Regions from separate parts of the Mesorhizobium sp. RCAM 06353 genome, predicted to be linked through region 1. Evidence: riboswitches for the same ligand, from Rfam matches in the RefSeq annotation. Region 1 holds a riboswitch; each other region holds the start of a gene.
What was found. Region 1 has a riboswitch for cobalamin ahead of AC56QX_RS19670 (CbtB domain-containing protein). Riboswitches for the same ligand answer to the same signal wherever they lie in the genome.
Positions count from the first base shown of each region.

Region 2: it holds a riboswitch for cobalamin, as region 1 does, so the genes downstream of both, bluB (5,6-dimethylbenzimidazole synthase) here and AC56QX_RS19670 (CbtB domain-containing protein) in region 1, are expected to answer to the same signal.
Region 3: it holds a riboswitch for cobalamin, as region 1 does, so the genes downstream of both, AC56QX_RS03530 (aromatic ring-hydroxylating oxygenase subunit alpha) here and AC56QX_RS19670 (CbtB domain-containing protein) in region 1, are expected to answer to the same signal.
Region 4: it holds a riboswitch for cobalamin, as region 1 does, so the genes downstream of both, AC56QX_RS27140 (DUF1636 family protein) here and AC56QX_RS19670 (CbtB domain-containing protein) in region 1, are expected to answer to the same signal.

Region 1 is NZ_CM185031.1:4,072,779-4,080,219, reverse strand. Features, by position in the region: gene cbiB (adenosylcobinamide-phosphate synthase CbiB) at 1-105, shown strand, start outside; gene cobO (cob(I)yrinic acid a,c-diamide adenosyltransferase) at 102-716, opposite strand; gene cobU (bifunctional adenosylcobinamide kinase/adenosylcobinamide-phosphate guanylyltransferase) at 718-1,233, opposite strand; gene AC56QX_RS19675 (CbtA family protein) at 1,226-2,029, opposite strand; gene AC56QX_RS19670 (CbtB domain-containing protein) at 2,045-2,224, opposite strand; cobalamin riboswitch at 2,258-2,456, opposite strand; gene AC56QX_RS19665 (aromatic ring-hydroxylating oxygenase subunit alpha) at 2,588-3,757, shown strand; gene AC56QX_RS19660 (MFS transporter) at 3,762-4,961, opposite strand; gene AC56QX_RS19655 (heparan-alpha-glucosaminide N-acetyltransferase) at 5,171-6,169, shown strand; gene AC56QX_RS19650 (methyltransferase family protein) at 6,166-6,639, shown strand; gene AC56QX_RS19645 (MerR family transcriptional regulator) at 6,646-7,032, opposite strand; gene mgtE (magnesium transporter) at 7,182-7,441, opposite strand, start outside.
Region 2 is NZ_CM185031.1:6,061,579-6,069,019, reverse strand. Features, by position in the region: gene AC56QX_RS29510 (MFS transporter) at 1-235, opposite strand, end outside; gene AC56QX_RS29505 (TetR/AcrR family transcriptional regulator) at 354-953, shown strand; gene AC56QX_RS29500 (hypothetical protein) at 1,058-2,041, shown strand; partial or broken gene bluB (5,6-dimethylbenzimidazole synthase) at 2,206-2,715, opposite strand; cobalamin riboswitch at 2,836-3,015, opposite strand; gene AC56QX_RS29490 (histone deacetylase family protein) at 3,137-4,063, shown strand; gene AC56QX_RS29485 (exodeoxyribonuclease VII small subunit) at 4,067-4,318, shown strand; gene AC56QX_RS29480 (DUF2277 domain-containing protein) at 4,418-4,684, shown strand; gene AC56QX_RS29475 (pirin family protein) at 4,725-5,645, shown strand; gene dxs (1-deoxy-D-xylulose-5-phosphate synthase) at 5,829-7,441, shown strand, end outside.
Region 3 is NZ_CM185031.1:792,995-800,435, reverse strand. Features, by position in the region: gene AC56QX_RS03555 (glycosyltransferase family 2 protein) at 1-132, opposite strand, end outside; gene AC56QX_RS03550 (glycosyltransferase family 2 protein) at 134-886, opposite strand; gene AC56QX_RS03545 (serine kinase) at 883-1,926, opposite strand; gene AC56QX_RS03540 (PqqD family protein) at 1,959-2,438, opposite strand; gene AC56QX_RS03535 (FAD-binding oxidoreductase) at 2,535-3,635, opposite strand; gene AC56QX_RS03530 (aromatic ring-hydroxylating oxygenase subunit alpha) at 3,656-4,903, opposite strand; cobalamin riboswitch at 5,018-5,218, opposite strand; gene AC56QX_RS03525 (DUF680 domain-containing protein) at 5,711-5,911, shown strand; gene AC56QX_RS03520 (DUF680 domain-containing protein) at 5,984-6,223, shown strand; gene AC56QX_RS03515 (ABC transporter ATP-binding protein) at 6,300-7,412, opposite strand; gene bglA (beta-galactosidase BglA) at 7,435-7,441, opposite strand, start outside.
Region 4 is NZ_CM185031.1:5,583,200-5,590,640, reverse strand. Features, by position in the region: gene AC56QX_RS27160 (LacI family DNA-binding transcriptional regulator) at 1-5, shown strand, start outside; gene AC56QX_RS27155 (sugar ABC transporter ATP-binding protein) at 2-1,519, shown strand; gene AC56QX_RS27150 (ABC transporter permease) at 1,519-2,568, shown strand; gene AC56QX_RS27145 (substrate-binding domain-containing protein) at 2,642-3,625, shown strand; cobalamin riboswitch at 3,885-4,089, shown strand; gene AC56QX_RS27140 (DUF1636 family protein) at 4,112-4,579, shown strand; gene AC56QX_RS27135 (ABC transporter ATP-binding protein) at 4,576-5,364, shown strand; gene AC56QX_RS27130 (ABC transporter substrate-binding protein) at 5,412-6,359, shown strand; gene AC56QX_RS27125 (FecCD family ABC transporter permease) at 6,359-7,408, shown strand.

The DNA.
Region 1 (7,441 bases):
GACAGCGGCGACATCAGGCGGGCGCTGAAACTTTATCGTGTCGCCGATTATCTGCTGATCGCGCTGTTCGGGTTGGTTTCGATGATCGCGGTTCTGGTGTTCTAGAACTCGATCCCCTGCTGCGCTTTCACGCCTGCCGAAAAATGGTGTTTGGTCACGCCCATCTCGGTGACCAGATCAGCCGCCTCGACCAGCGCCGGCTTGGCGTTACGACCGGTAACGACAACATGCAGGCCTTCGCGCCGCGCTTTCAGCGCCGCAACCACCTTGTCGAGATCGAGATAGTCGTAGCGCAGCGCGATGTTGAGTTCGTCGAGCACGACAAGGCTGATCGACGGATCGGCGATCAGCTCCAGCGCCTTGGCCCAGGCAGCTTCCGCGGCCGCGATGTCGCGCTTCAGATCCTGCGTTTCCCAGGTAAAACCCTCGCCCATCGCGTGCCAGATGACGCGATCGCCGAAGGCGGCGAAGGCGTCCTTCTCGCCGGTGTGCCACTTGCCCTTGATGAACTGCACGACGCCGACGCGTTTGCCATAGCCGAGCATCCGCAGCGCCAGGCCGAAGGCGGCCGTCGTCTTGCCCTTGCCCGGGCCGGTGTTGACGATCAGCAGCCCCTTCTCGACCGTCTTGCTCGCCACCTCGGCATCCTGCACCGCCTTGCGCTTGGCCATCTTGGCGCGGTGGCGCTCTTCGTCCTTATCATCGATGTCGGTCATCTCATTTCACCTTGAGCGGCAGCCCCGCCACCATCAGCAGCACGGTGTCGGCAATCGACGCGACCTGCTGGTTGAGCCGTCCGGCGTCATCACGAAATCGGCGCGCCAGGGCATTGTCCGGCACGATACCTTGCCCGACTTCGTTGGAAACCACGAACCAGGGCCCGCGCGGCCGCGACAGCACATCCGTCAGCCGCCGGCATTCCAGCTCGAGATCGTGATCGGCCAGCATGTGATTGGTCAGCCACAGCGTCAGGCAGTCGACAAGCACCGGCTGGTTGTCAGGCAGAGCCGTAAGCGCGCCGGCAAGATCGAGCGGTGCGTCGACGGTTATCCAGCCCTCGCCGCGCCGCGAGCGATGCAGTGCGATGCGCTCGCGCATCTCGTCGTCATAGGCTTCAGCCGTGGCGATATAGGCCCATGGTGACGGCAACGCCGTCGCCAGGGCTTCGGCGTGCGCGCTCTTGCCGGAGCGCGCACCGCCGATGATGAAGGTCAGCGAGCTTCGATCAGGCAAAGCTGTCGCGCAGGCTGGTCGCGGTGCCGGTGAAGCGTCCGCGCACCACGCCGACGACGGCGCCAAGCACCAGCCAGAACACCAGATTGGTCACCGTCACCGCCACCACGAACTGGTGGTGCAGGCCTTCCGGGATCGGCGTTTCGAAGCTGTCGGGCTGCGGCGCGCCGACGATGTGCGGAGCGACGATCAGCGCCACACCAAGGATCGCCAGCGGCAGTGACTTGCGGAACGCGATCAGGCCGAGCCCGGCTGCGGTCGCCGCCACCGTTGCCCACCACCAGATCTGGCGTTCGGTCAGATCGGCCGCAGGCATGGCCGGCAGTTCCGGCGGCAGGCCGAGACCAGGCGCCAGCGTGAATACGGCGAAGCCGGCCAGGCCCCAGAACACGCCCTGGCGCCAGGTGCCGATGCCACCAGCGAATTCCGAAACAGCGACCAGGATCAGCGCAAAGCCGATGCCGGTGACGATATTGGCAAGCACGCTGAAGGCGAAACGCTCGAAACCGTCGGCCGGCGCCCAACCCTCGTCTTCCGCCGGAGCAGTCGCTTCGGCCGGGGCCGGCGCCGCAGTGCTCATGGCATTCCCCGCCGGGGCGGCCGTGCTCATGGCAGTGGTATCCGTTGCGGCCGGTGCCGCGGCATGGTCGTGCTTGTGGCCACCGCCGGCCTGTTCGTAGACTTCCGCCTTCAGGATCAGCGGCACGGTGGCATAGGCCTGCATGCAGGCGAGGACGACGCCAGCCACGAGCCCTGCGATCGCCGCGATGAACACGACGTTGCGAAACAGGTTCATGATGTCAGATCCTCGTCAGTGGCAGGGAAACGCCATCGAATGGCGATAGTCGTGAGCCGCATTGTGGATCGCATCGATATGCGAAAAGCCGACAAAGCCCATCACGAAAATGCCGAGAAACGCAGCAAGAGCGAGCTGCATGAAGCGCGACTGCGAGGAGACGGAGGCGCCGAGGGAGACGGAAGCGGTAGTCATATCTTGTCCTTTCACCCTCCACCCGAGGGCCTGTCAGTTTTGCCGTCGTCGGCAGGTCTCCTGGCTCGCGGATCAGCGCCCTTCTCCACCTTCCCGAAGACGAGATCTTCAGTGGCATATGGAGAGGACTACCGCACACAGTTGCGGGGGCAGCCACGGCATTGGGCAACAAACGAGCCCGCACCGCATTCCCTCTTGGCTCCAAAACGGAACCGACGACTGTATGACTATAGGGAAAATCACGACACGCGGCAAACCAAATTCCGCCGGCAAACAGCGCGATTGCGCCATGCCGTCTCCAGGCACGACAATTGACAATTCTCCTGGCCGGGTGTCGGCTGGAGCCTTCACAGGAAGCCAGCCATGCAGCCCATTGCCAGCGAGCGCGATCCCTATAACGGCCTGACCCGGGCCGAACCGACGCTGCCCTCATCGGCCTATTGGGATGCGGCAGCCTATCAACGCGACCTTGATGCCATCTGGTACAAAAACTGGCTGCTCGTCTGTCGCGAGGCCGATCTGGCCCAGCCGCTGGCGTTCCGCCGGTTCCGCATCGGCACGCAGGACATCATCGTGCTGCGCGACGACACCGGCGCGCTGCGCGCCTTCCACAACACCTGCCGCCATCGCGGCTCGCAGCTGTGCCAGGAAAGCGAAGGCCGGCTGAAGGCGCGGCTGATCACGTGTCCCTACCACGCCTGGTCCTATTCGCTGCGTGGTGACCTTGTGCGCGTGCCGTCGAAATCGCTGCCGGACGGCTTCGACAAGGCCGACCACCCGCTCTATCGCGTCGCGCTGTCGGTGTGGCGCGGCTTCGTCTTCGTCAATCTGCAGGAGGACGCGGCCGGCTCGGCGCAGGAATCCTTCGACCCCGCCTCCGGTAATCTCGGCAACTGGCCGCTGGAAACACTGGTCTCAGGCCATGTGCTGCGCAAGGTGATGAACTGCAACTGGAAGATCTTTTGGGAAAACTTCAACGAGTGCCTGCATTGTCCGGGCGTCCACAAGGACCTGTCGCGGCTGGTGCCGATCTATGGCCGCGGCCTGATGAGCCGGCACGACGATCCCGAATGGACCCGCCACGCCGACAATGACGCGCCGGAGTTTTCCGGCGGCCTGCGCGCCGGCGCCGAAACATGGTCACGCGATGGCCAGACGCACGGGCCGGTCTTCTTAGGCCTGACACCGGCCGAACGTGCCGCCGGCCAGACCTACGTCACCAGCCTGCCCTCGATGTTCATCGTCGGTCATGTCGATTATGTCAGGACCGTTCGCCTGGTGCCGCTCGGCCCCGAACAGACGGAGCTTGTCGCCGAATGGCTGTTCGCGCCCGAGGCGCTGGCCACGACCGACATCGACAACATCGTCGCCTTCGGCACACAGGTGCTGGAAGAGGATGCGGCGATCTGCGAGGTCAACCAGAGGGGCCTGCGCTCGATGCGCCACCAAGCCGGCGTGCTGATGCCCGAGGAATATGACCTGCACCGCTTCCACAACTGGGTGCGCGAGCGGCACGCGGCGCTTGCGCCGTGATCCTTCACAAAGACTTCGGCAGATAGCGCCACGTCACGAAGCCGCAAACCGCCGCAAGCAGGCTGAGCGTGATGAACACCGAGCCCAGTCCGAAGAAGATCAACACCACGGAATAGACCAGCGGCGGCGTCAGCTCGGAAAAATCGAGATAGGTGCGGTAGACCGCTGCCATCTGCGCCCGCTCATAAGATCGCACCGAGCGCATGAAGGCGGTCGAGCCCAGCGCGTCGAGCGCAATGGTGAAGAACGCGCCGCACAGCAGGAAGGCACCGGTGAGCAGCGGCACGGTTTCGCCCACCGTGCCCGCCGCCAGAAGCATCGCCGACATGGCGAAATAGGCGAATGTCATGGTGCGCCTGCCGCCAAAGCGTTTTCCAGCCTTGCCCCAGAAGATCGCCATGAACAGCAGCGCATTGCCGGCCGAAACCAGCAGGCCGCCTGCCAGCTTGCCCTCGCCCGTGATCACCATGAACAGCGGGCCATAGACGAAGAAGGTCGTCCAGAAGCAGGAGCGGCCGAAGGCGATCAGCCAGGCGAGCCTCAGCCTCGGCTGCGCGATGAAGCGGCCGATATTGGCGAGCGGATTGGCCGGCCGGGTCTTGCCTGGCCGGATCGACTGGTTGTCGCCCAGCCGATAGGTCCAGAACAGCGCCAGCAGGGCAAACGCGAACACCGCCACCGCACCATGCGCGGCATAGATGCCGAAGCGCGTGTAGAGGAAGATGCCGAGCGTCGGCCCACCGGTCCACGCGAACATCGACCACGCCATGCGCAGCGATTCGGCCTGCATGAAGTCGGTCTTGCGGATGTGGTCCATGATGTAGAGGTTGAGCGTGATCGACAGCGCACTGGCGCCCATGACCCGGCACAGCATGCCGGCCAACTGCCCGGCCAGCGTGTGGGTGACGAAGAACAGCGAGCCGATGGCGAGCAGGCAGGCGCCTGCCGTGTAGACCCAGCGCCGGGCAAAGCGGCGGATCAGCATCGGCATGAACAAGGTCACCGACAGGCCGAGCAGCGCCACGATCGTGTAGAGGATCGAGACGATCTGCTCGTTGTGGAGGATTTCGTAGGCCTGGATCGGGATGACGCTCGACACCGTGGCGCGGGCGAAGGATTCGACTGCATAGAGCGAGGCGAAGGTGCGCGCATCCGCGGCCTTGAGGGCCGGGAGCCAGATCGGATGGCGTACATGGGTGGACATTGCTTCCCCAAAGCAGACTCACCGGTCAAATCTGCCGTGCTCAATCCCGGGCGATTAAGAGGAAACCGACGCATAACCGGCAAAAAGCGTAACCGGTCAAAGGCTTCCCAGCTCTGGCCCAAAGCGTCGCTTGATCCGATGTCCCGGCCTTCTTCTGTCCCGCCCAACCGTGATAGTCCTCAGGCGGGGCTGAATCAGAACGCGAGACCATGACCATCGACACGCCGACCGCACCCGTTCCGGAGCCATCCAAGCGCATCGTCGCCATCGACATCGTGCGCGGCATCGCGCTGCTGGCCATGGCGAGCTACCATTTCACCTGGGACCTGGAATTCTTCGGCTACACCGATCCCGGCCTCACCGCCTTCGGCTGGTGGAAGATCTACGCACGCTGCATCGCCTCGACCTTCCTGTTCCTGGTCGGCGTCAGCCTCTACCTCGCTCACGGCCAGCAGATCCGCTGGAACGGTTTTTGGAAGCGTTTCGCCATGGTTGCCGGTGCGGCGATCGCCATTTCGGTGGTTACCCGCATCGCGACGCCGGATGGGTTCATCTTCTTCGGCATCCTGCACGAGATCGCGCTCGCCAGCCTGCTCGGCCTCGCCTTCCTGAGACTGCCGGCCCTGCTGACGCTTGTCGTTGCCGCGCTGGTCATCGCGGCGCCCATTTATTTGCGCTTCGAGGCCCTGGATCACCCCTGGCTGTGGTGGATCGGCCTGTCGGCGATCAATCCGCGCTCCAACGACTATGTGCCGCTGTTTCCATGGTTCGGCGCGGTGCTTGTCGGCATCGGGGTGGCGAAACTCGCTTCCGCGTCGGGTGTAAGAGCGCGGCTGGCAAGCCTGGTGCCCGGCCGCTGGGCCAATCCGCTGCTCTTCATCGGCCGCCACAGCCTCGCTTTCTACCTCATTCACCAGCCGCTGCTGATCGGCTGCGTCTGGCTGTTTTCGCAAATCATGCCGGCCCAGGTCGAAACCCCACAGGTCAATTTCCTGAAAACCTGCCAGCGTTCGTGCGAGCAGACGCGCAACGCAACCTTCTGTTCGAGCTATTGCAGTTGCATGCTGACGACGATCGAGGGCGAGGCCACGCTTGATCGGCTCGAGAACAACGACCAGAGTGCGGAATTCCGGGCGCATCTGGGCGATCTGGCCGCCAGTTGCACGGCCCAGACCGAAGACAAGATGGACGAGGGAGGAACGCAATGAGCGAAACCCAGCCGAAGCCCGGGGTCCCATGGCCGCCGGTGATCTACACCGCGGCGATCGCCATCAGCATCATCCTCGGCATGCTCTATCCCCTGCCCTGGATCGGCGACCTTCTGGGCGACCTGCTGTTCGCCGCCGGCTGGGTGGCGCTGTTCGGCGTCGCCGCACTCTGGTTCACCGCCATCCGCACCATGATGCGAGCCAAGACCACGCTCAACCCCAACGCGGTACCCGACCACCTCGTCACCACAGGCCCCTTCGGCATCACCCGCAACCCGATGTATCTGGCCAACACGCTGCTGTTGATCGGCGTCGCCTTTGTCACAGGGATCGTCTGGTTCCTGCCGCTGGCGTTCATCGCCGCCTTCGCCACGCAAAAGGTCGCGATCGAGGGCGAGGAGAAGATCCTGGCGGCGAAGTTCGGCAAGAAATACCGCGACTACGCGAAGCGCGTGCGACGCTGGATTTGAGTGGCGTTATGTGTTGACGCCAAGCTCCACCAAGCGCTCGACGCAGGATTCCTCGGCCTGGTCGAGCTCTGCCAGCGTCTCCTCGAGGTCGCGGCGCTTTTGCCTCAAATCCTCGCGTTTTTCCTCGATGCGCTTGATCATCAGCTTGAGTTGACCGACCTCGCCGGGCGGCTCCTTGTACATCTGGATGATTTCGCGGATCTCGTTGATCGAGAAGCCGAGCCTTTTGCCGCGCATGATCTGCCGGATGAGATGGCGGTCGGACGGACGAAACAGCCGCGTGCGGCCACGCCGCACCGGCTGCACCAGTCCCTCGTCCTCATAGAAGCGCAGCGTCCGCGTCGACACGTCGAATTCGCGGGTCAGCTCAGTGATCGAATAATATTCCCGCATTGTCACTCCCGCACGCCGGATCCCTGGCGATCGCCATGCAGCGTCGCCTTCTGTCCCGAACCAAACCCTTGCCCGTCGGAATCGACATGGCCCCCGCATGAGCCTCGCACGGCATTTACGTAAAAGTCAATTGAGCGACCCATGTGCCTTCACGGCACCGCGAACCACCATGTGGCAAGGCCGAGGAAGGCGAAGAAGCCGACGACATCGGTGACGGTGGTGACGAATACCGCCGAAGCGACCGCCGGATCGATCTTGAAACGGTCGAGCAGCAGCGGGATCAGGATGCCGGCAAGTGCGGCGACGAACATGTTGATGATCATCGCCGCCGCGATGATGCCGCCGAGATTGCGATCGTGGAACCAGGCCGCTGCGACAATGCCGATCAGGATGGCGAAGATGATGCCGT
Region 2 (7,441 bases), 2.0 Mb from region 1:
CCCGCGTCTGCCCAAGGCGATCCACCAGCCTCGAAGTCTGCGGCGAAACGAATGCGTTGCCGAGAGCGAATGTCGCCGAGACTGCGCCCGCCAGCCAGTATTCGCCGCGCGTCTGCGACAGCATGGCCACAATGCCGATCGGCGCCATGGCGATCGGCAGGCGCGCGATGAAGCCGGCGGCCGCGAAGCCCTTGGCTCCCGGAGCACGAAAGATTTCAGCATAGGGGTTTCGCATGGCGTTCCTCGACAAAGGGCGATCTGACAATTACATACGAAGCGTATGAAGATTAGATAGACCATACGCAACGTATGTCAATTGGCATACGGAGCGTATGTGGATAGGGCCAGACGCAATGCACAAACCCCGCAAGGAGATGATTGCCGAGACACGCGCCAAGCTGATCGCCGCGGCACGCCAGGCTTTCGGCACGACAGGCTACGCCGAAGCGTCGATGGATGATTTCACTGCCTCGGCCGGGCTGACGCGCGGCGCGCTCTATCATCATTTTGGTGACAAGAAGGGACTGCTGGAAGCCGTTATCGCCGAAATCGACGGCGAGATGGCGGCTCGGGTGAATGAGGTCGCCTCGAAAGCGCCGACCCGCTGGCAACACTTCGTCGACGAATGCACGACCTATATCGAGATGGCGCTGGAGCCGGAAATCCAGCGCATCATGTTCCGGGATGGTCCAGCCGTGCTGGGCGATCCGGCACAATGGTCGAATGCCAATGCCTGCGTCGGTTCAATGACCGATCATCTGACCGCGCTGCAGGGGGAGGGGGTGGTCGTCCCGAGCGTCGACCCCGAGACCGCCGCACGGCTGATCAACGGCGCCAGCAGCCAGGCGGCGCAGCGGATTGCCAATTCGAACGATCCCGAAGCGACATCGAAGATGGTGGTGGCGGCGTTCAAGCAGCTGCTTGAAGGCCTCCTCAGAAAACCAGGTTCATAACAGACCCAAATCCCCGTTTGGCGCCTCGCTGGCCACCGCCCCCGATTGACAATCTTCAGGCAGAGCGCATCCTCCGCAGCCATCTCTGAGGGGAGATTCGGAGCATGTGGGATTTCGAGATCGGCCGGTCGGTGTCCATCATGATCAGGACCTGGCCCTTCATTGTCTTTCGTATGATCGTCTATTTCGGCATCACGCTGGCCTACATCATGGCGACCGGCACCGGCGCCTCGGTCGGCTATGGCGTCGGCCATATCTCCACCGATCCCGACGGGCCAATGTCCTTTGCCCTGTGGGGTGGCGTGGTCGGTTTCGGCGTCGTCTCGATCGCCGTCTACTGGATCCGCGAATACATCCTCTACGTCGTCAAGGCCGGCCACATCGCCGTCATGGTCCATCTGATCGATGGCCGGGATGTTCCCGACGGCCAGAACCAGATCGCCTATGCGAAGCAGGTCGTCACCGAGCGTTTCGCCGAGGCCAACATCCTTTTCGTCGTCGACCAGCTGGTCAAGGGCGCCATCCGCGCCATCACCGGCCTGCTTGGCGGCATCGCCGCTTTCCTGCCCATTCCAGGCCTGAGCGGGCTGGTCTCTTTCATCAACACGGTGATCCGCCTGTCGCTGACCTATGTTGACGAGATCATCCTCGGCTACAACATCCGCATCAATTCGTCCTCGCCCTTCGAGACCGCGCGGCAAGGCGTCGTGCTCTACGCCCAGAACGGCAAGACCATGGTAAAGAACGCCATCTGGTTGGCGGTCATCATGTGGGGCGTGTCGTTCGTCATTTTCCTGCTGATGCTGGCCCCGGCCGCCGCCATTCTGTTCATGATGCCGGGACAACTGGCCGGCTGGGCCTTCGTGCTCGCCATCGTCTTCGCCTGGGCCTTCAAGGCGGCCTTCATAGAACCCTTCGCCATCGCCTGCCTGATGCAGGTCTATTTCAAGACCATCGCCGGCCAGGTGCCCGATCCGGCCTGGGATGCCCGGCTGGCCGAGGGGTCGTCGAAGTTCAGGGAGTTGAAGGACAAGGCGCTGGCCTCGTTCGGCGGCTCGCGCTGGGGCACGGCCGGCGCGACGCGCTGATCGGCGGGCTGCGCCGGCGCAATGACAGCGATGTTGAGGTCCGCCACCGCTGACTTGAGCCGCGCCTCGCCTTGCCCGCAAAATGTTTCGCTCATGATCAGTTCGGGCAGCGGCAGCCGCCGGCCCCAGCCATGCGTTTCAAGGTCCGGTTTCGGTGCGAACTCGGAAACACGGCCGACGCAGAGATAGGCGATAGGCGTTACATGGTCGGGAATGGAGAGCAGGCATTTCAACGCTTGCGGCTCGATGATGCTGACCCAGCCGACGCCGACGCCTTCGGCCCGCGCCGCCAGCCAGAAATTCTGCACCGCGCAAACCGTGCTGTAGAGATCCATCTCCGGATTGTGCCAGCGTCCGAGTGGCGAACCTTGCGAGCGCTGGCGGTCGCAAGTGATGCAGATGTTGAGCGCGCTTTCGCAGATGCCTTCCAGCTTGAGCTTGCGGTAGAGCGCCTGTCTTTCGGCCTCGATCGCCGGCAATTCCTGTTCTCGCGCGGCGAGGAACAGGTCGCGCACCTTCTCCCGTCTCGCGGCATCGCGGATGACGATGAAATTCCACGGCTGCATGAAGCCGACAGACGGCGCGTGATGGGCAGCGAGCAGCAAGCGCGCCAGCACCTCATCATCGAGTGCGGTGGGGAGGAAATGGCTGCGGACGTCGCGCCGCGTGAACATGGCGCGGTAGACTGCGTCGCGCGCCCTCCGGTCGAATCCGTCGTTCATAGAAGCGGTTACAGTTTCCGGCATCGCTCGTCCCCTTGCGATTTCAGTCCATGTCCTCCGCCTGACCATGCGGATGACGATGCCTGCCAGGCCGGTCTTCTGGCTCGGGATCAACCCGCGTCCGGTGCCTTCCCGTCATAGACAGTGGCATTTACCGGCGCGGTCCCCCTCACAGCGTTGGGCACGCCACGGAGTTCAACCGTGTTCCCGATTCTCCCGCTTGCGGCGGGCACCAGGCAGTGGCCGCGACCTTACGCCGAAGCTCCTGCGGCGCCAATCCCCGCAGCGACGCCAATGGACGCAGGTGTGATTTTCCCCAGCGATCGAGCCGCTACGCATGGCCATCGCGGCGCCGGGGCACTAGATAGGGAGCATGACAACCCGTCTTTACACCCACCCGATCTTTCTTGAGCACATCACACCGCCCGGTCACCCCGAGCGGCCGGACCGCTTGCGCGCCATCGAGCGCGTCCTCGACGACGAAGCCTTTGCCGCGCTTGATCGCGTCAAGGCGCCGGAGGGCGACGAGGCCACCATCCTCTACGCGCATCCCGCCGATTTCGTCGCCCGCATCCGCGCCGCCATTCCCGAAGAGGGCCTTGCCCGCGTCGATGCCGACACCACCGCCAGCCCGAAGAGCTGGCAGGCAGTGATCACCGCGATCGGCGCCGCCAACGCCGCCGTCGACGATGTTTTTTTAGGCCGAGCCGACAACGTCTTCGTCGCCGCCCGCCCACCCGGGCACCATGCCGAGAAGGCCACCGCAATGGGCTTCTGCTTCTTCAACACGGCGGCGATCGCCGCGCGCTATGCGCAGAAGAAGCATGGCGTCGAGCGCGTCGCGGTCGTCGATTGGGACGTGCACCATGGCAACGGCACGCAGGACATCTTCTGGGACGATCCGTCGGTGCTCTATTGCTCGACGCACCAGATGCCGCTTTATCCTGGCACTGGCGCGAAGAGCGAGACTGGCGCCGGCAACATCGTCAACGCGCCCTTGGCGCCGCAGACCGGCAGCGAGGTGTTTCGCGATGCCTTCCTGTCGCGCGTCCTGCCGGCGCTCGACAATTTCGCGCCCGATCTGATCATCATTTCGGCCGGCTTCGACGCACACCACCGCGATCCGTTGGCAGAGATCAATCTGACCGAGGACGATTTCGACTGGGCGACCGGCCAGTTGGTGCAACGTGCGGCCCGCCACAGCGGCAACCGGCTCGTCAGCCTGCTCGAGGGCGGCTACGATCTGCAGGGATTGGCATTTTCGGTCGCCGCTCATGTCGGGCGACTGATGAAAGGATGAATGATGGCTGCTGAGACCAACGAAGACGTCAAGGCAATGAGCTTCGAGCAGGCACTCGACGCGCTGGAGAAGATCGTGGATGATCTGGAGCGTGGCGACGTGCCGCTCGACCAGTCGATCCGCATCTATGAGCGCGGCGAGGCGCTGAAGGCGCATTGCGACCGGCTGCTGAAGGCCGCCGAGGACAAGGTCGAGAAGATCAGGCTGTCGCGCGACGGCAAGCCGGTCGGAACGGAGCCGCTCGACGCGGATTGAGGCACGGAGCAGCCTTACCGGCTTTTGGACACGATCATGGTTGAGGATTAAGCTCGTCCCGATTGAAACGGCTCCAGGACAAGAGGAGATACGGAAGCGATGTGCAGAAACATCAAGACCCTGTTCAATTTTGATCCGCCGGCAACCAATGACGAAGTCCGCGACGCGGCACTCCAGTTTGTCCGCAAGCTGAGCGGAACGACACGGCCGTCGAAGCAGAACCAGCACGCATTCGACCACGCGGTCGAAGCCATCACGGCATCGGCGCGCGAGCTGCTCGATTCGCTCGAAACCCACCAGCATCCGCGCAATCGCGAAGAGGTGGCGGCGAAACTGCGGGCAAAATCCGCGATCCGCTTTGCCTGAGGCGTCCAATGCGGTCCTTGACCGCTGACAAGGAGATCTCGTGAGCTTCTTCCCGGGGAAAGACCCTGAAGCCGGCGATGCCTTCGCCAGCGACCAGATCGAATTGATGGTCATCCCGAACGCCAAGGACATTGGCGGTTTTCAGGTGCGCCGCGCTTTGCCGACCGCCAAAAGGCGGCTGGTCGGGCCTTTCATCTTTTTCGATCGCATGGGCCCGGCGATCCTGCGCGGCGGCCAGGCGATGGATGTCCGTCCGCATCCGCATATCGGCCTGTCGACAGTCACCTATCTGTTCGACGGCAAGATCCGGCATCGCGATTCGCTGGGCACCGAAATGGTGATCCAACCCGGCGACGTGAATTTGATGACTGCCGGCCGCGGCATCGTCCACTCCGAGCGCACGCCGGAGGAACTGCGCGGTGCGCCGATGTCGATCTCCGGCCTGCAGACATGGCTGGCCTTGCCGGACGGCAAGGAGGAAGTCGCGCCGGTGTTCGAGAACACGGCTGCCTTGCGGCTGCCCGAGATCGATGCCGAAGGCGTCCGCGGCCGTGTCGTCATTGGTGACTTCCAGGGGCTGCGCTCGCCGGTGCGGGCGGATACCGAGACGCTCTATGCTGATCTCAGACTGGCGCCGGGCGCCAGCGTGAAAATCCCGGCCGATGCGGAAGAGCGCGCCATCTACACCCTGGAAGGCGAGGTCTCGATTTCGGGCGATGTTTTCCCGGCGGAGCGGCTGCTGGTGTTCCGGCCCGGTGACGAGATCGTCGTATCGTCGGATACCGGCGCGCATTTCATGCTGTTCGGCGGTGCCTCGCTCGGCTCGCAGCGCTACATCTGGTGGAATTTCGTCTCCTCGTCCAAGGAGCGCATCGAACAAGCCAAGCAGGAATGGAAGACGGGCCGCTTCGATATCGTTCCTGGAGATGAGGAAGAGTTCATCCCGCTGCCGGAAAACTAATGAATATCGCCCAAAAGGGGCCCGGTTTCGGGACCACGATATGGACGAAACAAGGACTTGAAAGCGCGGGCATAGCCTGTTTCGACGCGCTGTGCTTTTGGGAGCAGGCCCGCGTCACCGACACGCATTTACTTTCGCCGGCCGGCGGCCTATCCCGCCGTTGAACAGAAAGCCTGAGCACCCGTGAACGCAACGCCGCATACGCCGCTTCTCGACAAGGTCCGCATTCCGGCGGATTTGCGCGCGCTTGACGAGAGCGAATTGCCGCAACTGGCTTCCGAGTTGCGCCTCGAACTGGTCGACGCGGTGTCCCGCACCGGCGGCCATCTCGGCGCCGGTCTCGGCGTGGTCGAACTGACGGTGGCGCTGCACTACGTCTTCAACACCCCCGATGACCGGCTGATCTGGGATGTCGGCCACCAGGCCTATCCGCACAAGATCCTCACCGGCCGCCGCGACCGCATCCGCACACTGCGCCAGGAAGGCGGTCTGTCCGGCTTCACCCGCCGCGCCGAGAGCGAATACGATCCCTTTGGCGCCGCCCACTCCTCGACATCGATATCGGCCGGCCTCGGCATGGCGGCCGCCCGCGACCTTGCCGGCGGCCGCAACAATGTCATTGCAGTCATCGGTGACGGCGCCATGTCGGCCGGCATGGCCTATGAGGCAATGAACAATGCCGGCGCGCTCGACGCCCGCCTGATAGTCATCCTCAACGACAACGACATGTCGATCGCACCGCCGACCGGCGCCATGAGCGCCTATCTGGCGCGTCTCGCCTCAGGCAAGGCTTATGCCGGCCTGCGCGACTTCGGCAAGAAACTGACATCCTACCTCGGCAAGCGTGCCGATCGTGCCATCACTCGGGCGGTCGAGCATGCGCGCGGCTATGTCACCGGCGGCACTTTGTTCGAGGAGCTCGGTTTCTACCACATCGGCCCGATCGACGGTCACAATCTCGAGCATCTGATCCCGGTGCTCAAAAACGTCCGCGACAATGGCGAAGGCCCGGTGTTGATCCATGTCGTTACCCAGAAGGGCAAGGGCTACGCACCGGCTGAGGAAGCCGCCGACAAGTATCACGGCGTCAACAAGTTCGACGTCATCACCGGCGCGCAGGCCAAGGCGCCGGCCAACGCGCCGGCCAACGCACCGGCTTATACAAAAGTGTTCGCCGAGAGCCTGATCCAGGAGGCCCGCGAGGACGACCGCATCGTCGCCGTCACCGCCGCCATGCCGAGCGGCACCGGGCTTGACCTGTTCGGCGAAGTGTTCCCGTCGCGGACTTTCGATGTCGGCATCGCCGAACAGCACGCGGTGACCTTCGCCGCCGGTCTCGCCACCGAAGGCTACAAGCCGTTCGCCGCGATCTATTCGACCTTCCTGCAGCGCGCCTATGACCAGGTCGTGCATGACGTCGCGATCCAGAAATTGCCGGTGCGTTTCCCGATCGATCGCGCCGGTTTCGTCGGCGCCGATGGCGCCACCCATTGCGGTGCTTTTGACACCACCTTCCTGGCAAGCCTGCCGGGCTTTGTCGTGATGGCGGCCGCCGACGAAGCGGAGCTGCGCCACATGGTGCGCACCGCGGCAAGCTATGATGACGGCCCGATCGCCTTCCGCTATCCGCGCGGCAACGGCGTCGGCGTCGACATGCCGGAACGCGGCTCCGTTCTCGAAATCGGCAAGGGCCGAATCGTCAGGGAAGGTACAAAGGTGGCGCTGCTGTCCTTCGGCACGCGCCTGCAGGATTGCCTGATGGCTGCCGAGGAGCTCGGCGCGGCCGGGCTTTCCAC
Region 3 (7,441 bases), 3.3 Mb from region 1:
ATCGTCTGTCGAACCATCGTCGACGATGATCACCAGCTCAGGCCGCACCGTCTGGGCGGCGACCGATAGCAGCGTCTCGGCGATGGTGCCGCTGGCGTTGAAGGCCGGGATGACGACGCCGTAGTTCCACATGCTACGTGAAACGCCAATTGGCGAGTTCCTTGACATCGAAGATGCCTTCGATCCCGCACAGTGAAGGGTCGGCCTTGCGCCGTTTCATCGATTTGTGGATGGCCCGCATGAACTCCCTAAGGGATGTGTCGGCCTGCTTCGTCATGTTGCCGGGGTGACGTCTGTAGTAAAGCGCAACGGTATCCGGCATGACGAATTTTGGGCCGCTTTCAAAGGTGCGCAGCAGGTAATCGGTGTCTTCGGCCTGGCTGAAGGCCTCGTCGAAGCCACCGATCCGGTCGACGAGCTTGCGCGAGAAAATCGCCGCCGACAGATGAATTCCCCGCACGGTCATGAAATGGCTGTCAGGCCCGGGTTCCAGCCTGTCGTCGTCGATGCCGTCGACCAGCATCATGAGGGAATAGGTGAGCTCGAGACCGGGGTCGGCCTGAAAGCAGGCGACATCGGCCTTGAATCGTCCGGCAGGCGAGACATCGTCCGAATCGAGGAACGACACGAGCTCCGTTTCCGGTTTGAGCAGCCTGAGACCGGCATTGCGGGTTCGGGTCACGCCCATATTCTCTTGCCGGAACAGGCGGATGCAGGGGTTCTCGGCCATCATCGAACGCACCGCCTCCGCCGACCCGTCGGTCGAGCCGTCGTCGACGACGATGATGTCGAGATCGGCGGCATCGCGCTGCCGCAGCAGTGAGCGCAAAGCCGAAACGACATAGCGTTCGCGGTTGTAGACGGGCATGATCACGCTCAGCTTCACGAAACAACTCGTGTTAGAAAATCCGCAACAGTGCCGGCAATCTCCTCGGGACGTGTTCCCAAGGACAGGCGGTAGCTTGGCAGCAGGCGGGTGAGATCGCCGAAGAAACGGAAGCCGCTTTCACGTTCCCCCGGCATCTGCATGATGCCCGACGGTGCCAGTGCTATCATGGCGTCTCGACGCGACACCGGCACGACCGTACTCGTCTCGCCACCGCCGATATGTGGCACCACCAGCGCAACGATGTCCAGCTCTGCTGGCACCGGCCGTGGCGCGATGTCGGCAATGTGAAACGTGTGCTTGCCTTGCCAGTTCAAGGGGCTGTCGATCCTCAGCCGCTGCTTCAGGCCCAGCCGCGCGAAACCTTGCGGGTCCTGCTTCAGCGTGGAAAACAGAGGCCGCGCGGTCACGCCGGCGCCGAGATCGATCAGCACATAGTCATCGCCGACGCTGTCCAGCCCGTTGAGCAGGCCGGCGGCGACGGTGCCGGATTTGCCGGCGCCGCCTGCACCCGCCAGCAGCACGCCCTTGCCTTTGGCCCCGAGCGTGCCGGCATGGGTCAGCCGCATGCCGCGCGCCGCATACTCCCAGTGCAGGAAGGCCCGCAGCGGGGCTGTCGGCTCCCAGGGCGGAAAGGCATCGGGCGAGGTCATCAGCTGGACGCCGACGCGGCGTTGCGGATCGTAGACCTGCCAGAAGTCCAGATCGTGAAAATAGTGGCCACGCAGCTCCGCTTCGGCGAGCCGTTCGGCAAAGCCGTATTCGGTGAAATGCGCGTCGCCCCACCGTGCCGGCTCAGGGATGCCGTCAATGCCGGGATGAACGGTGAAGATGCGGCATGTCGATGGCTCCGCCTGGTCATCCTCGGCCTCCACGAAGGCGTTGCCAAGCGCCTCCGCAAGCACACCGGTACCGACATGCGCGGTCAGCTCCAGCCGGGGCAGGCGGACCGTCCGCGTGGCCGGATAATGTGTGGCTTCAGCAGCGGTGATGAGATACCGGGCATAATCCGGCAAGGTTTCGAGCGTGACGCGCGGCATCCTGCGCCCCTATCTCTGACGCAGCCGGCTCGTCAGGATGCCTGCTTGACCGCCGGCCAGCCGAGGGGTTCCTCGACCTCGTGGATGGGATCCACGATGATCAGGTCGGCGAGGTCGTCGTGAATACTCACCTTGAGCGGCTCGTTCGTGGCGGCAAGCTCGGCAGCCAAATCGCCCGGCAGCGGTTGCGACGCTGCTTCCGAGCGCACCAGCAACCCCAGTTCGAGCAATTGCGAGATGAAGTGTGCGAGTTCAGCGGCGCCCAGTGTCGAACCGCCGGCGGTGAGCCCGGTCAGGGCCTGGGCATCGACCCCCGACGAGAGCGCCTGCCAGACCCTGCTGCCGGAATCGGAGAAGCCGAAATACTTGCCGTTCGCGAGGTTCAGCACCACGGCTTCGCCGTCGAAGGATTCGAAGACGATGTCCCTGCTCGCAACCGCATAGGCGTTGCTATCACGCATCATTATTGCCCCGCTTTGCAAATCCCGTCCCTCCAGCAGGATCGCTTCCACCGACAACGCCTGTAAACGCTCGGTTCTTCGTTGGCAAGGCAAGCGGTGCCGGCAAGACGTCGGCCATTTTTGGGGATCAGCTGGATCGCGAACCGTTCACGCTTCGATTTCGAGAGCCGACAACGGCTTCGAGCAACAGGCGAGGATGAAGCCGTCGTCGATTTCGTGATCGAGGATGCCGCCATTGTGGCTCATCTCGACCGCGCCGGAGACTTTCTTCACCTTGCAGGTCCCGCACAGGCCGAACTCGCAGGCCGCCGGGATCCGCACGCCCGAAGAGCGCGCGGTCTGCAGCACGGTCTGGCCGGCAACGCACTCGGCGTCGACGTTCGAAAGCGCGAAGCGGATCGGTGTTTTGGCTTCGACCGGAACGGCGTCACCGTCTCCAGCCGGCAATGCGAACGGTGCCGGGATTTCCTCCACCGCGGGCGCGGCAAAGCTCTCCTGGTGGTATTTCGTCATATCGAAGCCGGCGGCGTCCAGCATGCCGCGCACGGCGCGCATGAAGGGATCCGGACCGCAGCAGAAGATCTCGCGTTCGCGGAAATCGGGCGCCAGCAGCGGCAACCGGATGGCGTCGATGCGACCCATATGGCCGTACCAGCCCTCGCGGCTTGATCGCTCCTCGATCATGAAGCCGAGCGACAGGCCCGGCATATGGCCGCCGAGCAGCTCAAGTTCCTTGCGGAAGATGATCTCTTCGGCGCGCCGTGCGCAGTTGACGAAGCCGACATCGGTCCATGGCGCGCAGTCGTTCAGCCAGCGCAGCATCGACATCATCGGCGTCACGCCGGAACCGGCCGAAATGAACAGATATTTGGCCGCCGGGTGGCTGTGCAGCGAAAAGTCGCCCGCCGGCCCATAGGCCTTGACGTGCGAGCCGGGCTTCAGATGATCGAACATCCAGCGCGTGCCGATGCTGCCGGCCTGCGCCTTCACCGTCACGGCGATCGAGAATGGTCGCGACGGCGAGGACGACAGCGTATAGGTGCGCATCAGCGGCCCGTCCGACGTCGGCAGTTCCAGCGTCACGAACTGGCCCGGCTTGTAGCGGAACCAGGTCTGGTTGTCGGAGCGGAAGGTGAAGGTCTTGACGTCAGGCGCCTCGTCGCTGACGCCGATCACTTCCAGCACCTGCAGCCTGTCGTTCCAGGGCGCCATCTGGTCGAGATGGCGATAGAGGCCAAGATCAGTCATCGCGTTCATCCCTCAACCTCTCAGGCGACACTGCGCAGAGCCGGCCTGCCGTCTCCAGCAAGGCGCGGGCCGATGAAGCGCGCGTACCAGTCGACGAACTGGATCACGCCGCCCTCATGGAGTTCGGAATAGGGGCCGGGTTCATAGGCCGGCGACAGGATGCCGAAGGCGTTTTCCTCGACGATGCGGCGGTCCTGGTCGTTGGTCTCGGTCCAGACATGGGTGAGTTCGGCAAGATCGTAATCAACGCCCTCGACCGCATCCTTGTGAACCAGCCATTTGGTCGTCACTGCCGTTTCCGTGGCGCTGATCGGCAGCACGCGGAAGGTGACGGCATGGTCGATGAGGATATGGTTCCAGGTCGTCGGATAGTGATAGTGCATCAAGGTGCCGATACGGTCGGCGGAGACTGTGTCGGAGAGGTTCTTCTTCACCGCCCGCTTGCCGGTCATGGTGTAGCTGACGGCATCGCGCAGCAGCGGCGCGCGGGTGGCGCGGTATTGCCCGGCCGGGTCGATACGGAACTTGCTCGGCAGGCCGGCTGCCTCGCATTTCGCCCAATGCGCCAGCATCTCCGGGTCGCTGTCGGCGCCTTGCACACCGGTCACTGTCGGGGCTTCCGGGAAGGTCTTGCACAGCTCCGGATGATTGCCGGCGCAATGGTAGCACTCGCGGTTGTTTTCCCAGACCAGCTTCCAGTTGCCCTTTTCGACGATGGTGCTTTCGAAGGCTATCTTCGCTTCGCTGAGCCGGTGCGGCTTGAGATAGGGCTCGATCATCGCCCGCATCGGTGCGAAGTCGGCGGGCTCCTTGGCCAGGCAGATAAAGATATAGCCGGCCACGCTTTCGCAGGCGACCGGCTTCAGGCTGAACTGGCTCTTGTCGAAACCATCTGCCATCTGGCGGGCAAACAGCAGCCTTCCGTCCAGCTCATAGGTCCACTGGTGATAGGGACAGACCAGTTTGGCGGCCATGCCCTTGTCGGTGTTGCAGACGCGGCTGCCGCGATGGCGGCAGGAATTGTGAAAGGCGTTGATCTTGCCTTGCTGGTCGCGCACCAGCACGACCGGATAGTCGCCGATCTGTACGGTGATGAAGCTGCCGGGCTTCGGCAGTTCGCAATCATGGCCGATGAACAGCCAGTCGCGATACCAGATCAGCTCCATGTCCAGTTTGAAGAAATCGGGATCCGTGTAGAAGGGCTGCTCGAGCGAGAAGCCGTCCCTGCGGCTGTTCAAGAGCCTCAGCATGTCGTTGCGCGTATCCATGTCCTGTCCTCATACTTCAAGGACTGAACTGGTGGTGATTGAGGAAGGATTAGGCGCAGACCGGCGAAAGCCGACATGCGCCATCCGCCTCTTGACCGCCCACCGCGATCAGTCGAGTTCTAGAAATCTCGGGCTGGTTTCCGGGCTCTGGAGTGTCCTTGCGGACGATCGCGACACCTTCCCAGGCTTTCGCCCAGTGGTCTCCCGTTGCGACTTGAACTCCACCACCGTTGCGGGGGCAGCGCCGGATTCTGACCGGCTTCCCAATTCTCCGCTCCATCGTCACGAAGCGGCACCTGAGATGACGTGATCTAATCACGACAGCGCTTGCGACATCGGCATGAAAGCGACATCGCATCCATGTGGCGCGACACGCATGCACAATGATCGGGTCAAGAACCGCGGTCGCAAAATCGTCGCGGTGACGGCTGTACCGGCTATCAAAATCGATCCGGAACGGGGGAAAAAAGGTTAACGGTTTCGAAAAGTGACTATTAGCAGATTCTAAAATCGAACCGAACGGTTCGTTTCTGTTGACGGTGCGTGCAGGACGGTGTGAACGCTGAGCCTCCGATACAGTTGGTGATCGCAGCGCTGGTTTTGACTAACGGTTTGATATCAAAACGAAAAATGTTCGCCAAAGAGGGCCCTGGTACAATTTCAAGTGGTGGATACTTGGTCCACACGGAACAACTTCGTGATTGGAAACGGCCAGCTGGCTTTCCCACATCGGGGCTGTCCGAACGACGCGATTTTAATCCCAAGACACGCCGCTAGACGGACGGAAAAAATACTGGAGTACCCAAAATGAAAAAGATTGTTCTCACTGCCGCCGCCCTTCTGGCCATTTCCGGCAGCGCCTTCGCTGGTAGCGACCACTATGGTTCGAATGCCCCTGCAGCCACCGCTGCTGTCGACAGCTCATACACCGCTTCGGTCAAGAAGTCGGAACCGGCTGCTCAGACGCCTGTCCAGGGCGCCGACCGCAACCTCTTCGGCAACAACTAACAGCCGATCCCCAGCAGGCGGCGGGCTTGGTTCGCCGCCCTGGCGACACTTGAAGAATTCAGGAGACTTGAAATGAAGAAGATCATCCTTGCTGCCGCCGCCGTTCTGGCGATCTCCGGCAGCGCTTTCGCCGGCAGCGACAATTACGGCTCCAACGGCGCCAACCAGCCCGCCGCGACTTCGGTTGACAACTCGCGCACGGCTTCGATCCGTGAAAGCGGCTCGCCAGTCTACAAGCTGCTCAATTCGTCGGGCGACGCACAGAAGTCCGCGCCTCAGGGCAGCGACCGGAACCTCTTCGGCAACCACTAACAGCCGAAGCCAATTCCAAAAAGAGCGGCGGGCCATGCCCGCCGCTCTTTTTTGCGCCGTCGAGACGGGTTCTGTCTTAAGCCGCTTTTGCTTCCGGCTTCTGGAGTGCGAAGGAATGTCCGTCCGTGTCGAAGATATGCAGGTCTTCGCCATTGGCGCTCAGCCGCAACGTCGAGCCGCGCTTGACCTCGACGTTGCCAGGCAGCTTGGTCACCAGCGGCAGGTCGGCGCGGCCGATGTCGACATAGACCAGCTGAACCTCGCCGAGTTGCTCGACATAGTCGACTGTTCCCTCGAACAGATAATCCGCGCCGGTGGCGATGATCAGGTCCTCCGGCCGCACGCCGAAGCTTACCGCCGCACCCTTCGCCGAGGCAGGCGTGGCAATCGGCACCGTAGCCTTGCGCCCGCCGACATGGCTGACGACGGTCGGGTTGCCGGTCTTGTCGATTGTCGCCGGCAGGATGTTCATGGCTGGCGAGCCGATGAACTGGGCGACGAACAGATTGCCGGGCTTCTTGTAGAGATCCATCGGCGTACCGACTTGCTCGATATGGCCGTCCTTCAACACCACGATGCGGTCGGCGAGCGTCATCGCCTCGACCTGGTCGTGGGTGACGTAGATCATGGTTGTGTTGGGCATCGATTCCTTGAGCTTGGCGATCTCGATACGCGTGGCGACACGCAGCGCGGCATCAAGGTTCGACAGCGGCTCGTCGAACAGGAACACTTTCGGATTGCGCACGATGGCGCGGCCGATGGCGACGCGCTGACGCTGCCCGCCCGACATCGCCTTGGGCAGCCGGTCGAGATATTTGGTCAGCTGCAGGATTTCGGCGGCCTGCTTCACGCGCCGGTCGATCTCGGCCTTGTTCTCCTTGCCGATCTTCATCGAGAACGCCATGTTGTCGTAGACGGTCATGTGCGGATAGAGCGCGTAGGACTGGAACACCATGGCGATACCGCGCTTGGACGGCGGCACGTCATTGACCACTTCACCGTCGATCTTCAACTCGCCCGACGTGATTTCCTCGAGCCCGGCGATGGAGCGCAGCAAGGTCGACTTGCCGCAGCCCGACGGACCGACGAAGACGATGAATTCGCCCGATTTGATATCGAGGTCGATGCCATGGAGAATGTTGAGATTGCCGTAGGACTTCTTCACTTGTCTCAGATTGACATCGGCCATTGGTTTCCTCCCAGTGATTTCCTCAAAGA
Region 4 (7,441 bases), 1.5 Mb from region 1:
CATGAGCGCGCCGCTGCTTTCCGTTACCGGTGCTGTCAAACGCTTCGGCGGCGTCCAGGCGCTGCGCGGCGTCGACTTCGACTTGAAGGCCGGCGAGATCCACGCGCTGCTCGGCGAGAACGGCGCCGGCAAATCCACGCTGATGAACCTGTTGTCGGGCGTCTACACGGCCGATGAAGGCACCATCCACATCGACGGCAAGCCGGTCACCTTCAACAACCCGCGCGAGGCGCAAGCGGCCGGCATCGCCACCATATTCCAGGAACTCGACCTAGTGCCGACGCTCGACGTCGCCGCCAATTTGTTCCTCGGCCGCGAACTGATGCGGTCTGGCGGCTTCCTTGATGTGTCGACGATGCGCAGCGAGGCCCGCAAGCGGCTCGAGGCCATCGAGATGGCCATCGATCCGGCCAGCATGGTGGCGAACCTGTCGATCGGCCAGCGCCAGGTCGTGGCGATCGTCAAGGCGCTGTCCTACGCGTCGCGTGTGCTGATCATGGACGAGCCGACGGCGGCACTGACGGTAGGCGAGGTCGACAGGCTGTTCGACATCATGCGTAAGCTCGCCGCCAGCGGCGTCGGCATCGTCTACATCTCGCATCGCCTCGAAGAAGTGCCGCAGATCGCCGACCGGGTGACGGTTATGCGCGACGGTCGTGTCGCCGGCGTCACCGAGCCGCGTGCGCCGCAGGCCGAGCTGGTCCGGCTTCTGGTCGGGCGGCCGCTGGACGAGCTTTATCCCGAACGGTCAAGGGCGGCCGGCAAGACGTTACTCAGCTTGCGCGATGCGCGCTTCAGGCTCGCCCACGAAAGCGCCGGATGGCAGCCGCCGGCCGGCATCTCGCTCGACGTCAAGGCCGGCGAGATCGTCGGACTGGCCGGCATCATGGGGGCAGGGCGTACCGAGCTGCTGAGTGCGCTCTATGGCACCGGTCTGTCCGGCCGTTGGGAAGGCGAGGTCGCCATCGACGGCCGGCCCGTAAGGCTGGATTCGATCGCGGCGGCCCGCGCGGCCGGCATTGCCTTCGTCACCGACGACCGGCGTGGCAGCGGTCTGATGCTCAGAATGGCTGTGGGCCTCAACCTGGTCATGTCGGTGATCCGCCGCATCTCGCCGTTCGGCCTGATGTCTCAGCGCCGCCAGGCGGAGGCGGTGAAGCAGTCCTTCGGCCAGTTCGACATCAGGCCGAAGAATCCCGACATCGCTGTCGGCGCGCTGTCCGGCGGCAACCAGCAGAAAGTGGTGCTGGCCAAGGAGATCCTCGGCAATCCAAGGCTGCTGCTGCTCGATGAGCCGACGCGCGGCGTCGATGTCGGCGCCAAGGGCGAGATTTACGCGCGGCTCAGGCAGTTGGCGGCGCAAGGGCTCGGCATCCTGGTCGCGTCTAGCGAGATGCCGGAACTGATCGGTCTCTGCGACCGCATCGTGGTGCTGCGCCAGGGGCGCAATGTGGCGGAATTCATCGGCGGCGTCGACGAGCACACGGTGCTTGCCGCGGCAAATGGCAGGGAGGCCTGATGTCTGAACAGAAGATTTCGGAAGCAGGCGGCCCGGTGGCTGCGGCACCGGCGCATCGCGATCCGCTGGCGCTGATCGTGCGCTTCCAAAGCCTGATCGGCTTGGTACTGGTGGCGATCGGCGGTGTCATCTTCTCGCCGCGCCGTCACGGAGCGATCCTGTTCCTCGACCCCGACAACATCGCCAACATCGTGCGCGCGGTGTCGGAGACCGGCATCATCGCCATCGGCATGACCTTCGTCATTATCACGGCCGGCATCGACCTTTCGGTTGGCGCGGTGCTTGGGCTGTCCAGTGTCGTCACCGCATCGATGATGATCTCTGGCGGCTTCGGGCTGGTCCCCACCATCCTCGCCGTGCTCATCATGGGCATCGTCTTCGGTGCGATCCAGGGCACCATCTCCACCCGGTTCCGACTGGAGCCGTTCATCGTCACGCTCGCCGGCTTGCAGGCGGCACGCGGCCTGGCGCTTGTCGTGTCGGGCAATCAGTACATCAACATTTCCTATGGCGACGGGCCGGGCCTGGCACCGCCGGTTTTTGCGATCCTCGGCGAGCGGCTGTTCAACAACACCGTGCCAGTCGCCACCATCGTCTTCATCGTCTTTGCCGCGATCGCAACCATCGTGCTCAACACCACGCGCTTCGGCCGCTATGTCTTCGCCGTCGGCGGCAATGAGCGCGCGGCGCGCATTTCCGGCGTGCCCGTCTCCATGGTCAAGATCTCGGTCTATGCGATCACCGGCTTTGCCGCCGCTCTTGCCGGTATCGTTCATGCCGGCCAGTTCAATTTCGGCAGCGCCAATGACGGCATGGGCTATGAGCTCACGGCGATCGCCGCCGTGGTCATCGGCGGCACCAGCCTGTTCGGCGGCGCCGGCTCGATGGTCGGCACCGTGGCCGGCACCATCATGCTCGGCGCGCTGGCCAACATCCTTCAGCTCAACAACATCACACCCGCCATTCAACTGCTCGCGACCGCCGCGATCATCGTGCTGGCGGCAGTCATTCAATCCCTCGTTCGCCGCCGCGAGGGTTTGGGTCGTTAGGAGGAAGGCGGCAGCAAGTGGAAGTCAGTCAACCAAGGTCTGGCCCCCCGGCCCGACGAGGAGGAGAGTGAATATGAAAACCATAAGACAAAGCCGCACCCTCAAGGCCGTGCTCCTGGCAGGTGCCGGCCTGTGCATCGCGGGAGCCGCCCAGGCTGCCGAACCGTTGGTCAAGGCCTGCGCCAAAGACGGCCAGTTCATCATCGGCTTTTCACAGGCGAACAATGCCGAGCCCTACCGCCAGCATGTCAATGACGAGCTGACGGCGGCCGCCAAGGAAGTGCCGGGCTTCACGTTGCAGATCGCCGACGGCGCTGGCAACGTCAACACGCAGACCTCGCAGGTCGACAACTTCATCACCCAGAAAGTCGATCTCTTGCTGATCTCGCCCTTCGAGGCGGCACCGCTGACACCGGCGGTGAAGCGCGCCATGGATGCCGGCATCCCGGTCATCGAACTCGACCGCAAGACGGTCGGCGATCCCGGCAAGGACTACACCGCCTTCATCGGCGGCGACAATTACAAGATCGCGCTCGAAGCGGGCAAATACACCGCCAAGACCTTGCTGCCGGAGGGCGGCGAAGCAGCGGTGCTCGAAGGATTGCCAAGCTCCACACCGGCCGTCGAGCGGCTGAATGGCTTCAAGGACGGCGTCAAGGAGAATGCCAAGATCCAGGTCGTCGCCGAGCAGGCCGCCGACTGGGTGCCGGATAAAGCCCAGACCGCTTTCTCGGCCATGTTGCAGGCGCATCCCGACATCAAGGTGCTCTACGCCTCGAACGACATGATGGCGGCCGGCGCGCTGCTTGCCGCCAAGGGCGCCGGCAAGGACGTTAAGATCATCGGTACTGATGGCTTGCCAGGCCCGGCAGGCGGCATCGAAGCCGTCGCCAAGGGTGACTGGGCGGCGACCTTCACCTACCCGACAGGTGCGAAGGAAGCGATCGAGATGTCGAAGAAAATCTTGCTTGATTGCGCCACTTCGGTGGATACGACGGTCACTGTCGAGACGACAGCGATCACGCCAGAGAACGCCAAGCAGCTGTCAGGTAAGTAAGCACGTCTGCCTGCAGACTATCCGATCCGGGGCGGAGTTCACGTGAACTCCGCCCCGTCTGCGTCCGCAACCTTCAGCGATAGTTCGAAGGGTTGTGGCAAGGGATTGACATCAACAGAGGGAATCTCTTAAATCGTTCTGTTATTACATTACAGATAGAGATATAGCAAGCCGCTATCTGATGAGGCCGCAGGATGCCGGTGCCGCGATGGTGACAGGACCAGTCGAAAAGAATCGTTGCGATGCGCTCGGGGCAAAACTACGATGGCCCGGTGATGGTCCCCGCGCCGAAAGGCAAGGGGTGAAAAGGGAACACGGTGAGACCCTCAAGGTCGAGACCGTGGCTGCCCCCGCAACTGTAAGCGGTGAGCAAGATCCGACATGCCACTGGCCGGCAAGGCTGGGAAGGCAGGATTGAGCCGAGACCCGCGAGCCAGGAGACCTGCCATCACTGAGTTGACCGGACGGGGTGTGCCGGGAGGAAACGTGGACGTCGGTCTTGTCGGCCGGCTCGCCAACATCCTTCCGTCGCCAGTTTTGGAAAGTGACGGAAAGTTGGACGGCGCCATCGATCATCGCATCATCGTGTGCACGCTTTGCCGTGACGTTCCGACAGGGATCAGGTCGGGCGAAAGCCTATGCGCCGATTTGCGGTCCCGGCTCGCGGCCCACCATGAACCCGCTGTGGCGCTCGGCTTCACGGTTGAAGGCGTCGAATGCATGGCGGGCTGCGCGCGACCGCTGACGGTAGCCTTCCAGGCGCCGGGCAAGGCCGCCTATCTCTTCGGCTCCATCGACGCCGAGGCCGACGCCGGCGATCTCGTGCGATTTGCCAGGCTCTATGCATCGCTGGCAGACGGCTGGTGCAATTCCGGACAACGTCCGCCGCGACTGGCCGGCAAGACGCTGGCCCGTATCCCGGCACCGGCCAAGCCTGTGGATGGGAACCGATGACAACGCCACTCCTCGAAGCCCGCGACCTCGGCGCGACAGCGAATGGCCGGGCTCTGGTCCATGCGGTCAGCCTGTCCGTTGCCGCTGGTGATCGCCTCGCCATTATCGGCCCCAACGGCGCCGGCAAGACGACGCTGCTGCGCATGCTGTCGGGCATGCTCAGGCCAAGTTCCGGCGAGATGAAGCTTGGTGGGCGCCGCCTCGACAGGATCTCGACCGCCGAACGGGCATTGCACATCGCCGTCGTCGGCCAGACCGACCAGCCGGATCCGCGGCTGGCGGTGATCGACTATGTCGAGCTTGGCCGCGTCCCGCATGCCGGCCTGAGGCGCAGGAGCGAGGAACGCGACATTGTCGTGGACGCGCTGCGCCGGACCGGCTTGTTGCCGCTGCTTGGCCGCAGCATCGGCTCGCTGTCGGGCGGGGAACGCCAGCGCGCCCAGCTGGCGCGCGCCATCGCACAGGAACCGAAAGTGCTGTTCCTCGATGAGCCGACCAACCATCTCGACCCGCGCGCCCGAGGCGAGCTTATTGAACTTGTGGCCGGCTTCGGCATGACGGTGATCGCCGTGCTGCACGATCTGGCGTTGGTAGCGCCCTTCGCCACCAGGGTCGCGGTGATGCACGAAGCCCGGCTGCATGTGCTGGCGGCACCGCGCGAAGCGCTGACCCAAAAACTGATCCGCGAGATTTTCGGCGTCGACGTGTTTCGCCTGCGCCATCCCACCGAGGATCGCGAACTGACGGTGTTCGATGTTCCGAACCGCGCCGCGCCGCCATCCTGATCAAAACCATCCGTCATCCGCCGCTGTTCAACCAAGGTGCAAAATCCGTGAAACGTCTCGCTTTGTCGCTCGTCCTCTCGCTGCTGGCCTCGACGGCCTTCGCCTTCCCCGTCACCGTCGACAGCTGCGGCAAGTCGTTGACCTTCGACGCGCCACCCAAGCGCGCCGTCATCCACGATCTCAACATGGCCGAGATGGCCTTCGCGCTGAAGCTGCAGCCGTCGATCGTCGGCCTGACCGGCATCACCGGATGGTACAAGGTCGGTCCCGAATTCAAGGCCGAGCAAGGTTCTATTCCCGAACTGGCGCCAAAATACCCGACGCTCGAAAACCTCGTCGCGGTCGAACCCGATTTCTTCTTCGCCGGCTGGTACTATGGCATGAAGCCGGGCGGCGACGTGACGCCCGACACGCTCGCGCCGCACGGCATCAAGACGCTGGTGCTGACCGAAAGCTGCGTCCATCTCGACAAGACCAGGCCGGCCGCCTCGATGGACCTTCTGTATGGCGACGTCGAAAAGCTGGGCAAGATTTTTGGCAAGGACGCCGAAGCGGAGAAGCTTGTTGCCGGCTGGAAGGCGCAACTGGCTGACATCACCGCGAAAGTCGGCAGCGCCAGGGGAACACGGGTGTTCCTTTATGATTCCGGGGAGGACAAGCCGTTCACCGCCGGAAAATTCGCCATTCCCAGCGCCATGATCACCGCGGCTGGCGGCGACAACATCATGGCCGACATGGACACCAGCTGGGGCAACACCGACTGGGAAACGGTGGCGTCGCGCAATCCGCAATTCCTCATCCTGCTCGATTACCAGGATGGTGGCGGCTACAAGAAACTGCTCGATTTCCTCAAGGCCCATCCGGCGATGAAAGAGACCGACGCGGTCAAGAATGAGCGCTTCGTGGCCCTTCGCTATGCCGAACTGACGCCTGGGCCGGCGAACATCGAAGCGATCGCCAAGATCGCCAAGGCGATGCATCCGGAAGCGTTCTGATGCTTCTTGTCCGCGGGCATGAATCCGGTGCGCTTTCAGGGCACAAGGCATTCGCGCTGGCGATGGCGGCGGGCACGGCGGCGGTCGTCGCCCTCGTGCTGCTGTCGATCGCCTATGGTTCGACGCTGATACCTCTGACCGACGTCATCGCCTCGCTTGGCCATGCTGTCGGGTTGAACGGGCACCAGGTGTCGGGTCCGGTCGGCAAGATCGTCGTCGATCTCAGGCTGCCGCGCACCATCCTGGCGGTCTGTGTCGGCGGCGGTCTCGGCATAACAGGCGCCTTGCTGCAGACGGTGACCCGCAACGATCTTGCCGATCCCTTCCTGTTCGGCCTGTCGTCGGGGGCTGCCGCAGGTGCTGTTTCCGTCATCACCATCTTTGGTGACAGTTTTGGCATCTGGACCTTGCCGGTTGCCGCCTTCACCGGCGGCATACTTGCCGCTTTCGTCGTACTTTTGCTGGTGGCGCGGGTGAAGGGGCAGGGGCCAGAACGTTTGATCCTTGCCGGCCTGGCCGTCTCCTTCATGTTCACCGCCCTGACCAACTATCTGGTCTTCGCAGGCGACCAGCGTGCCGCCCACTCCGTCCTGTTCTGGACGATGGGCGGCCTTGGCCTGGCACGCTGGGACAATATCTGGCTCGGCGCTCTGGGCGCGGGCACCATTTTGGCCTATGCGCTGTGGAACCACCGCTGGCTCGATGCCTTTCTAGCCGGCGAACACGCCGCCGAAAGCCTTGGCGTGCCAGTGGCGCGGATGCGCAGGACGACGTTTCTCGTCGCCGCCTTCTCGACGGCAATTCTCGTCTCGGTCGCCGGGGTGATCGGTTTTGTCGGGCTGATGATTCCGCATCTGGCGCGGCCGTTGGCGGGTCCCTTGCATCGGCGCCTGGTCGCAAGCTGTGCGCTGTTCGGGGCGGTGCTTTTGCTGGCAAGCGACCTTCTGGCGCGAACCTTGCTGCCGCCGCAGGAACTGCCGATCGGCATCATCACCAGTTCGCTCGGCGCATTCTTTGTCGTCACCTTGTTGATCCGCAACCGTTTATGATCAGCGTATCCGCGTGGTGCCCTGCGACATGGC